3 regions of the Kocuria gwangalliensis genome follow, and region 1 is predicted to be linked to each of the others. Evidence: riboswitches for the same ligand, from Rfam matches in the RefSeq annotation. Region 1 holds a riboswitch; each other region holds the start of a gene.
The links. A riboswitch is a leader RNA that binds a small molecule or an ion and turns the genes downstream of it on or off. The one in region 1 is predicted to bind S-adenosylmethionine.

Region 1 (3,247 bases):
ACCTCGAACTTTTAGGAATTAGAAAAGTTGATAACCATGATGCTTGAAAAACATAGGCCCTGTCCAACGTGACAAGGCGTGTCCGACTGGTGGTTCCACCTCAGCGCACCCGTTGCAGAGCATTCAGCACGGCGTTCCCGTAGCCGCCACCGAAACGGATCGCATGCACCAACAACGGCGGTACTTGGTACCACAGGACACGCTCGCGCCAACCGTCGGCCAGGGGGTAAACGTCGTTGTAGGCGTTGAAGCAGGCCTCACCGAACCCGCCGAACAGCAGCATCATGGCCAGGTCGTATTCCCGATGCCCGTAGAACGAGGACGGGTCGACCAGCCAGTTGTGGCCGCTCGCATCGATCACCCTGTTGCCGGCCCACAGGTCACCGTGCAGCAGACTGGGCGGCTCGGTGGGACCGGCTAGTTCGGCCGCACGCGGGGCCAGTTCAGCCAACAGGTCCGACGCCGCAGGGTCCAGTTTCCCCGTGTCGATCGCCGTGCGCAGCAGAGGTTCGATCCTGCGATGCAGCAGGAAATCGGCCCAGTCGTCGGTGGGTGAGAGGTCCACCGGGAACGAGCCGATGCGCTGCGGCAGCTCAGGGTCGATCGCACCGAAATGCGGCGCGTCCGCGCGGTGGATCCGGGCCAGGCCGCTGCCGCATTCGGCCTCGGTTGGCGGCCCGCCCGCACCGTAGGATTCATTGATCCATTCCAGGACCAGACCCTGATCGCTCACACGGATCACGCGGGGCACGGACAGTTCGGCCGGTGCCGCCGCGCGGAGCGCTTCGAGGCTGGCCGCCTCCAATTCGAGCACACCGGCCGGAGCGTCGAGCATGGTTTTGGCGAACAACGGCCCGTCGGGGGTTTCCAGGCGATACGCGGCGGCCGTATCCCCACCGCTCAGCGATCGCACTCCCGTGACATCAAGGTCGGCAAGGAGGTCTTCGGGCAACTGGTCCATGGTTCTTCTCTACACCATTCCCACGACACTCGCAGGGACTTTTTCCCCGCTGACGGCCTGTGACAACGGGACAAAACAATGGAGTCCACTCGTTCCAGCGTGTGACGTGCACCGCCACAATAATGTGCTAGTGTCTTCAGCAACAAGGATCAAGAGTCCCGGTGTGAAGCTCTGGCTAACCGGGCGGCAACCCTCCAGCACGTAGCGGGGTGCCCCAGATGACGATCCGGCCGCCGCGCAACCGCACGGCGAGCAAGTACGGCGCACGGAGAAACCTCCGGCGTCCCGAACCGCCGGAGGTATTTTTATGCCCGCCCTGTCCACACCCCAGGTCTCGGAGCAGACCGTCACCACGGGGCCACCCACGGGAACGTCGTGGTTGGTGCGCAGGCCGCGCCGCGAATCCTTGATCTCGTTCGAGGTGTTCCCGCCACACCCCACCCGCGATCCGGAGGCCGTGTGGCGCAACATCGACACCATGGCCGCGGCCGGCCCGGATTTCTTCTCGGTCACCCACGGGCACTCCGGCACCAACGGGGTCTCCCGCGAGACACTGCGGCACCTGCTCAAGCAGACCAAGACCCCCGCCGTGGCCCACCTGACCTGCGGTGGCACCGATCGCGCGGGCTTGGAGCGCGCCGTCGAAGATTTACTTGACGACGGCGTTCGCGACCTTCTCGCCCTGCGCGGCGATCCGCCCGTGGGCGGCGGCGAGTGGGTGACCCACCCGGGTGGTTTACACCGAGCATCGCAACTTGTCGAGCTGATCCGCGAGGTCGAGGAACGGAGGTTCGGCGCGTGCGAGCGCCCCGGAAAAAGGCCGGTCTCGGTGTCAGTTGCCTGTTACCCCGTGGCCGCCAAGGGCCGCGATTTTGAAGCGGACCTCGCCGCGCTGTGGGACAAGCAGGAGGCGGGAGCGGATTACGCAATCACCCAGGTGCTCTACGACGCCCAGGACTACGTGCGGTTCCTGGAGCGTGCGCGCTCGGAGGGCATCCACATTCCGATCATCGCCGGCCTGGTTCCGCTGACCGACATCAAGCGCCTAGGCCGAATGACCGAGCTGACCGGCGTACCGATCCCCGAGCGGATCACCAACTTCCTGGGTACGGACAATCCGTCCGAACTGCGCCGCAGGGGCATTGCGGCAACGCTCACCTTGATCGATGAGCTGCTGGACTTCGGTTGCCCGGGTCTGCACTTGTTCACGTTCAACCGGCCGGACGCCCCACTGGCCATCCTTGATCATCTCCGGGTGCGCGATGCCGCCCGCGAGTTCCGTGGGAGTTCGTCGGCGGCCTGACCGCCGCGCACCGGTGGCCCCACTGCCGCCACACGGGCACCCGCACCACCCTTCCGACAGAACCTTTTCGCAACGGTCACAGCGACCGTGGCTTCCCATTTCACACCCTTTTATCCTCAGGAGCACCCCAAATGACTGCTATTTCCAAGCCCTCGTTCCCCGCCGCTACCATCCTGGGTTACCCCCGGATCGGCCCCAACCGAGAACTCAAGAAGGCCTTGGAGGCCTACTGGTCCAGGCCCGCAGAGAACCCCGCGCAGTCCGTTCTGGACACGCTCGCTCAGTTACACGAGCGCACCGTTCGCCACCTCAGCGACCTCGGTCTCACCGACGCCGCCGCCATCCCCGCTGACACGTTCGCCGTGGACCAGACGCTGGACACCGCACTGGCCCTGGGCGCGGTCCCGGCCCGCTTCCGCGCGGACGGTTTCCGCCCCGCCGCTCCGGACACCGCGCAGGGCATCGAGCTGATCACCGCGCTGTCCCGTGGAACCGATCGCCTGGAGCCGCTGGAGATGACCAAGTGGTTCGACACCAACTACCACTACTACGTTCCCGAGATCGGCCCCGATACCCCGCTGTCCGCGCACCCAGAAAGCTTGATCGAACGCTTCGTGACCACCCGTGACACCACCGGTGCCATCACCCGCCCGGTGCTGGTCGGCCCCGTGACCCTGTTGCTGCTGGCCCGCCCGGAAACCACGGACGCCCCGGGCACCCAGCCCTTCGACCGACTCAACGACGTGGTGGACCTCTACATCCAGCTGCTCACCGCGCTCAAGGACGCGGGTGTCCCGTGGGTCGAACTGGACGAGCACGCCCTGGCGGCAGAAGGCTGGGACGTCCCCCGCGACACCATCATCGACGCCCTGACCAAGGCCTACACCCGCCTGAGCTTCCCCTCGAACCGCCCCGACATCCTGGTCGCCGTGGGGTACGGGGACGCCGGAGAGGCCGCCCAGCTCGGACTCGCCGCCACCGAC
Region 2 (3,247 bases), on a different contig from region 1:
GAGGCGGTAGCCGGACTCCAAGGTCAAGGGACCCACGTTGATGTAACCCACCACGCCGTCCTCGCGGACGAGTGAGTCGGTGGTTCCGCCTCCCACGATGGTCACGCCTGTGTTCCTCCCTCTCCGGATTCGGCCGACGACGACGCCCCCGCGCCGCCCAGCGCGGCCACGGCCTCGAATCCGGACTCCAGGTCCGCGAGGATGTCGTTGATGTTCTCCAGACCCACGGACAACCGGACGAACCCGGGTTCGATGCCGGTGGCCCGCTGTTCGTCGTCGGTCAGCTGTGAGTGGGTGGTGGACGCCGGGTGGATCACCAGGGAGCGAGCATCGCCGATGTTGGCCACGTTGGAATGCAGTGTCAGGGCGTCCACGAAGGCAGTTCCAGCCTCGCGACCGCCGTCGAGCACGAAACCGAGCACGGAACCGGCACCCTTGGGCGCGTACTTCTCAGCGCGCTCGTGCCACGGCGAGGACGCGAGTCCGGCGTAGGAGACCGCGCGAACGTCGTCGCGCGCTTCGAGCCACTCGGCCACCTTCTGGGCGTTGGCCACGTGGCGGTCCATGCGCAGGGACAACGTCTCAATGCCCTGCTCGATGAGGAACGCGTTGAACGGGGAGATCGAGGAGCCCAGGTCGCGCAGCAACTGCACGCGCGCCTTGAGGACGAAGGACAGGTTCACCCCGAAAATACCGTCCTTGCCGAGCGCCTGGGCGTACACCAGGCCGTTGTAGGACTCGTCCGGTTCGTTGAAGGCCGGGAAACGCTGCGGGTCCCGCCCGAAGTCGAAGTTGCCGGCGTCCACGATCATGCCGCCGATGGAGGTGCCGTGCCCGCCCATGAATTTGGTGGCGGAATGAACCACGATGTCCGCGCCCCATTCAATGGGCCGAATCAAGTACGGCGTGGCAATCGTGTTGTCCACGATCAGCGGCACACCCGACTCATGGGCCACCGCGGCGACCGCCTCGATGTCCAGCACGTCATTGCGAGGATTGGGAATGGTTTCCCCGAAGAACGCGACCGTGTTGGGTTTGACCGCGGCGCGCCACGCCTCGGGATCGTCAGGGTCGGACACGAACGTGGTCTCCACGCCCATCTTGGGCAGGGTGTGACGCAGCAGGTTGTAGGTGCCGCCGTACATGGACGGGCTGGCCACCACGTGGGTTCCGGCGCCGCCCAGGTTGAGGATCGCAAAGGTGGACGCCGCTTGACCCGAGCTGAGCATGAGCGCGCCCACGCCGCCCTCCAGAGAAGCCACGCGGTTCTCCACCACTTCGGTCGTGGGGTTGGTCAGGCGCGTGTAAATGGGGCCCAGTTCGGCCAGGGCAAAGCGCATGGCCGCGGTTTCCGCATCTGGGAACACGTACGAGGTGGTCTGGTGGATGGGTAGTGCCCGCGATCCCGTGGTGGGATCGGGTTCCTGCCCCGCGTGGATTTGACGGGTTTCGAAAGCCCAGCCCTGGGGCTGGGACGGGGTGGCTGCGGGACTCATACCGCACTCCCTTTCTCGGGATCAGGGGCCCGGTGAACGATCCGCAGCACGGTGCCCGTGCAGCGATCGGGCACCTGTGACCCGCGCTTGCCGGCATCGGATTGTTCCGATGCGGCCCGGTCCTCACCCAGGGCACCCCACCGCGGAGGGAGGGTTGCCGGTCAGCTAGCTGGGGCTTGTCGCTGACTCTCGTGACCTGCTCTTCATTGTCCGGAGCCGGTACCTCGAACGTCAAGCTGAGTTACCCGCATCACACGGACATGTTTCACGCCCCGATTTGGCGACCATCCCGCGCGGTGCCACCATGACAGCATGAAACTGGATCATGTCTCATTCGCAGCTCAATCCGATGGTCTCGAAGCCACCACGGAACGGATTGCCGATCAGCTAGGGATCGAGCCGGTCAAGGGCGGAATCCACCCGCGCTTCGGGACTCGGAACATGATCCTGCCGCTCACCGACCACCAGTACGTGGAGGTCGTCGAGGTGCTGGAGCACCCCGCCGCGGAGAAGGCCCCGTTCGGTCAGGCCGTGCGCGCCCGCTCCGCAGCCGGCGGCGGTTGGCTCGGTTGGGTGGTCGAGGTCGCGGACCTGGCCCCCTTCGAGGACAAGCTCGGCCGCCCCTCCGTTCCCGGTGCCCGGCTCTTCCCGGACGGCCGCCAGTTGGAGTGGCACCAGATCGGGGTCAAGGGTCTGATCGCCGACCCACAGTTGCCGTTCATGATCCGCTTTGATTCCGAGCCCGACATGCACCCTTCCCAGGCGCAGATCACGGACGTCCGGTTGGCCGGCATGGAGATCGCCGGTTCTCCCGAGCGCGTCACCGAATGGCTGGGCGGCCCCGTCGAGAACGTCCTGGCCGCCTTGGACGTCACCTGGTGCTCACCCAACGGCACACCCGGTGTCATGGAGGTTTCTTTCGCCACCCCGGACGGCCTGGTCACCATCTGAATTTTCCCGCCGACGCCGCTGCCGCACCCTGCTACGCGACAGGGGCGCGGCAGCGGCGTCGTCCTTTGTCAACGCGCGAGCAGTTGCGGGAGCAGGAAACCGGTGATGTCGAGCAGCGCATGGGCAATCAGCAAGGGCGCGAGGCGACCGTAGCGGCGGTACACCCACACGAACACCAGACCCATGATCAGGTTGCCCAGCGCGGGGCCAAAGCCTTGGTAGAGGTGATAGCTGGCGCGGAAGAGGGACGTGAGTACCGCGATCGTGACCCAGGACCAGCCGATGCGCCGCAACCGATCGCACAGGAACGCGACCACGATGATTTCCTCGACCACACTGTGACGCAGCGCGGACAGGATCAGCACGGGCACCGTCCACCAGTGCTCGTTCAGAGCCGAGGTGGTGATGGCGGCCGTGACCCCCAGCGCCCTGCCTGTCTGGTAGAGGACCAGGGTTCCCACGCCCATGGCCAGGAACAACCCGACGCCCCAGACCGCGTCCCGCCACGGGCGGCGACCGTCCACGCCGATCCGCCGCAGCACCACTGCGATACCCGGTAACGAACCGGCCAGAAGGTAGAGGGCGAGCAACACGGGGACCAGAGCGAAACCGATGCTCGCAAGTTGCCGAAGCAGATCAATGGCCGGAACCGGGCTCAGGACCTGATTCAAGGTCGCCTCGGCATCCGTGAGTGGGCCCCGCGACAGCGTCTCGGCCAGGTTCAACACGGCATACACCGCCGAGGACCCCAAGGACACACCCAGGACCAACACAATGTGGAACCACACCTCGGAGCGGGC
Region 3 (3,247 bases), on a different contig from region 1:
ATGATCCACGGCATGCGCACGGCCGCCATGGATGCGGGTTTCACGACCACCGCGCAGCGCGCGCAAACCGTGGAAGTGGCAGCCAAGGTCGTGGGCGCCGTCGTCGCCCTGGGTAATGTCACGATCCCCGTGGCCGTGCAAGCGAAGGTGGTGCGCTGATGCTGTTGACCATTCATGTGTGGCGGCAGGCCACCGCAGAGGATGACGGCGAGTTCGTGGCCGTGAGCCCGGTCGAGGCGCGCGAGGACATGAGCATTCTGGACCTGCTCGACGCCGTCAATGAAACCCTCATCCGCCAAGGAGATGACCCCGTCAGCTTCGACGACGGCTGCCGCGAAGGCATCTGCGGCAAATGCGGAGTGACCGTGGACGGCGTGCCCCACGGCCCGGACAAGAACCAGGCCTCGTGCACCCAGTCGCTGCGGGCCTACCGCGATGGGGACGAGATCTTCATCGAACCCATGCGCGCGGGCTCGTTCCCGGTCAAGAAGGATTTGTCCGTGGACAAGAAGGCCCTGCGGCGGGTGGCCAAAGAGGCCAAGTTCCCGGTCGCGCTCAAGGCCCTGGGCAACGCCGGCTGCATCAGCTGCGGCGCGTGCGTGGCCGCGTGCCCCAACGGTTCCGGCCAGTTGTACGTGGGCACGCTGCTCAAGGAACTTCCGCCGCTGGCCAAGACGCCGGAGGAACGCAACGAACGCTCGAGCAAGGTCCTCGACGCCGCCGAGCACGAGTTCGGCCCCTGCTCCCTGCTGGGCGACTGCACGGAGGTCTGCCCCGCAGGCCTCCCGCTCGAGAACCTCACCGCCGTGGCGCGGGAGAACCTGCGCCGGATGAACCCGGAGAAGTACTCCTAATCAGCGCTGCCGCGCGGGAGGTGCCGTGCGGCGTCGTCGGCGGTCAGTGAGCACTCCGACGACCGTGAGCACGACGCCCACCACGAGTGTGGACAGCGCAAACAGCATGATGAATGCCGCGCCGATATTCGGGCCCGTCCCTTCGACGAAGGTCGCACGGCTCAACCATTCCGTGGCCACGAGCGCGACCACCCCTACGGCAGTCACGATCAAACCGACCTTGATCACGGACTCCATAGCGCCCCCTCACGGGCTGGTTACCTATACCCTCCTCCACTCGTACCTGGTTGCCCAGCAGCAACGCGCCGTGCGGCGTCGTCGGCGGCGGCCCCGGTTTGTGAACGCCGCCGCCCACGCGACACAATGGACTCACCATCCCGAGCGGCCGAGAGACCTGGATCGACGACGCCGCAGCAACCCGCAGTGATCGGCCTACTGCACGGTGCTACCGCCAGGACCGATGGAGTGCTGCGCGGGCCCGGGCAGTGTTCGGACGGGAGCTGTACGCGGCCGACAAGGAGGACCCCTATGGCCGAGCACCAGTTCGGTTTCCGCACCCGTGCGCTGCACGCGGGCGGCACCCCGGACGCCGAACACGGCGCCCGTTCCGTCCCGATCTACCAGACCAGTTCGTTCGTCTTCAAGGACGCCGACGACGCCGCCAACCTCTTCGCGCTGCAGAAGTACGGCAACATTTACTCGCGCATCGGCAACCCCACCGTGGCGGCGTTGGAGGAGCGCATTGCGTCCCTCGAGGGTGGTATTGGTGCGGTGGCGACGTCCTCCGGGATGGCCGCGGAATTCATCACCTTTGCCGCGCTGTGCGGACAGGGCGATCACGTGGTCGCCTCCTCCCAGCTCTACGGCGGCACGGTCACGCAGTTGGACGTGACCCTGCGGCGCTTCGGGGTGGAAACCACTTTTGTTCCCGGCACCGATCCGGCCGATTACAAGGCGGCGATCACCGAGAACACCAAGGCCGTCTACACCGAGCTCGTGGCCAACCCGTCCGGTGAGATCGCCGATCTGGAAGGACTGGCGGAGGTCGCCCACGAGGCGGGCTTGCCACTGATCGTGGATGCCACGCTCAACACCCCGTACCTGTGCCGACCGTTCGAGCACGGCGCGGACATCGTGATCCACTCGATCACCAAGTTCCTGGGCGGCCACGGCAACACCCTGGGCGGTGTGGTGGTCGAGTCCGGCCGTTTCAACTGGGGCAACGGCAGGTTCCCCGCCATGACCGAACCGGTCCCCTCGTACAACAACGTGACGTGGTGGGGAAACTTTGGCGAGTACGGGTTCCTGACCAAGCTGCGCTCCGAGCAGCTGCGTGACATCGGCCCGTCCCTGACTCCGCAGGCCGCGTGGAACCTCCTGCAGGGCGTGGAAACCCTCCCCCAGCGCATGGACGCACACGTGGCGAACGCGCAAGAAGTCGTGCAGTGGTTGGCCACCGATCCCCGCATCGCGTACGTGAACCACGCGGGCCTTGAAGACCACCCGCACCACGAGCGCGCCCAGAAGTACCTGCCCCAGGGCATCGGTTCCGTGTTCGCCTTCGGTGTCGCATCGACCGAGCAGCTCAGCGGACGCGACGTGGGAGGCCGCTTCATCGAGAACCTGCAGCTGGCCTCGCACCTGGCCAACATCGGTGACGCCCGCACCCTGGTGCTGCACCCGGCCTCCACCACCCACCAGCAGCTCAGTTCCGAGCAGCTGGAATCCGGCGGCGTGAAGGAAGACCTAATCCGGATTTCCGTGGGTCTCGAGGACCCCGCGGACATCCTGTGGGATCTGGACCAGGCGTTGACCGCCGCGACCGGGATCAGCCGCGAGGGCGACGTCGTCACCGCACCCGCCGCTGTCCGGGACGAGGCAGCGAAGAACACACTTGAGCAGGACAACAGCGCGGCGGCCTGCGCGCTGCCCGGCACCGAAGGAGAACAGGTATGAGCACCGAACGCACCTGGGTGGGCCCCAGCGCCCCCGAGCGGTTGAACATCCTGCGCAACACCGAGTCGATCGCGATCGTGGGCATGTCCAACAAGCCCGCGCGGGCGAGCTATTTCGTGGCCACGTACCTGATGTCGTCGTCCCCGTATCGCGTGTACTTCGTGAACCCGGTGCTGGACGAGGTGCTGGGCCAGAAGGTCTACCCGTCATTGGCGGATCTGCCCGAGGTTCCGGACATGGTGGACGCGTTCCGTAAAGATGCGGACCTGCCCGGTGTGGCACAGGAGGCGGTGGACCTCGGCGCCAAGACCGTGTGGATGCAGCTGGGCTCGTGGAGTGAGGAAGCCGCGGCGATTGCCGAGAACGCCGGACTCAACGCCGTGATGGACCGCTGCGTGAAGATCGAACACGCGCGTTTCCACGGCGGCCTGCACCTG

Region 2: linked by a shared signal. The riboswitch ahead of ABEA06_RS07005 (bifunctional o-acetylhomoserine/o-acetylserine sulfhydrylase) and the one ahead of ABEA06_RS09535 (methylenetetrahydrofolate reductase) in region 1 are both predicted to bind S-adenosylmethionine.
Region 3: linked by a shared signal. The riboswitch ahead of ABEA06_RS12745 (O-acetylhomoserine aminocarboxypropyltransferase/cysteine synthase family protein) and the one ahead of ABEA06_RS09535 (methylenetetrahydrofolate reductase) in region 1 are both predicted to bind S-adenosylmethionine.

The regions. Positions count from the first base shown of each region.
Region 1 covers NZ_BAABLN010000029.1:157,444-160,690, forward strand. The annotation lists gene ABEA06_RS09530 (fructosamine kinase family protein) at 101-961, opposite strand; SAM riboswitch class IV at 1,109-1,226, shown strand; gene ABEA06_RS09535 (methylenetetrahydrofolate reductase) at 1,269-2,264, shown strand; gene metE (5-methyltetrahydropteroyltriglutamate--homocysteine S-methyltransferase) at 2,396-3,247, shown strand, end outside.
Region 2 covers NZ_BAABLN010000014.1:159,637-162,883, reverse strand. The annotation lists gene metX (homoserine O-acetyltransferase MetX) at 1-105, opposite strand, end outside; gene ABEA06_RS07005 (bifunctional o-acetylhomoserine/o-acetylserine sulfhydrylase) at 102-1,496, opposite strand; SAM riboswitch class IV at 1,575-1,693, opposite strand; gene ABEA06_RS07000 (VOC family protein) at 1,809-2,447, shown strand; gene ABEA06_RS06995 (CPBP family intramembrane glutamic endopeptidase) at 2,516-3,247, opposite strand, start outside.
Region 3 covers NZ_BAABLN010000035.1:31,199-34,445, forward strand. The annotation lists gene ABEA06_RS12730 (succinate dehydrogenase cytochrome b subunit) at 1-159, shown strand, start outside; gene ABEA06_RS12735 (2Fe-2S iron-sulfur cluster-binding protein) at 159-854, shown strand; gene ABEA06_RS12740 (hypothetical protein) at 855-1,091, opposite strand; SAM riboswitch class I at 1,224-1,321, shown strand; gene ABEA06_RS12745 (O-acetylhomoserine aminocarboxypropyltransferase/cysteine synthase family protein) at 1,383-2,810, shown strand; gene ABEA06_RS12750 (CoA-binding protein) at 2,807-3,247, shown strand, end outside.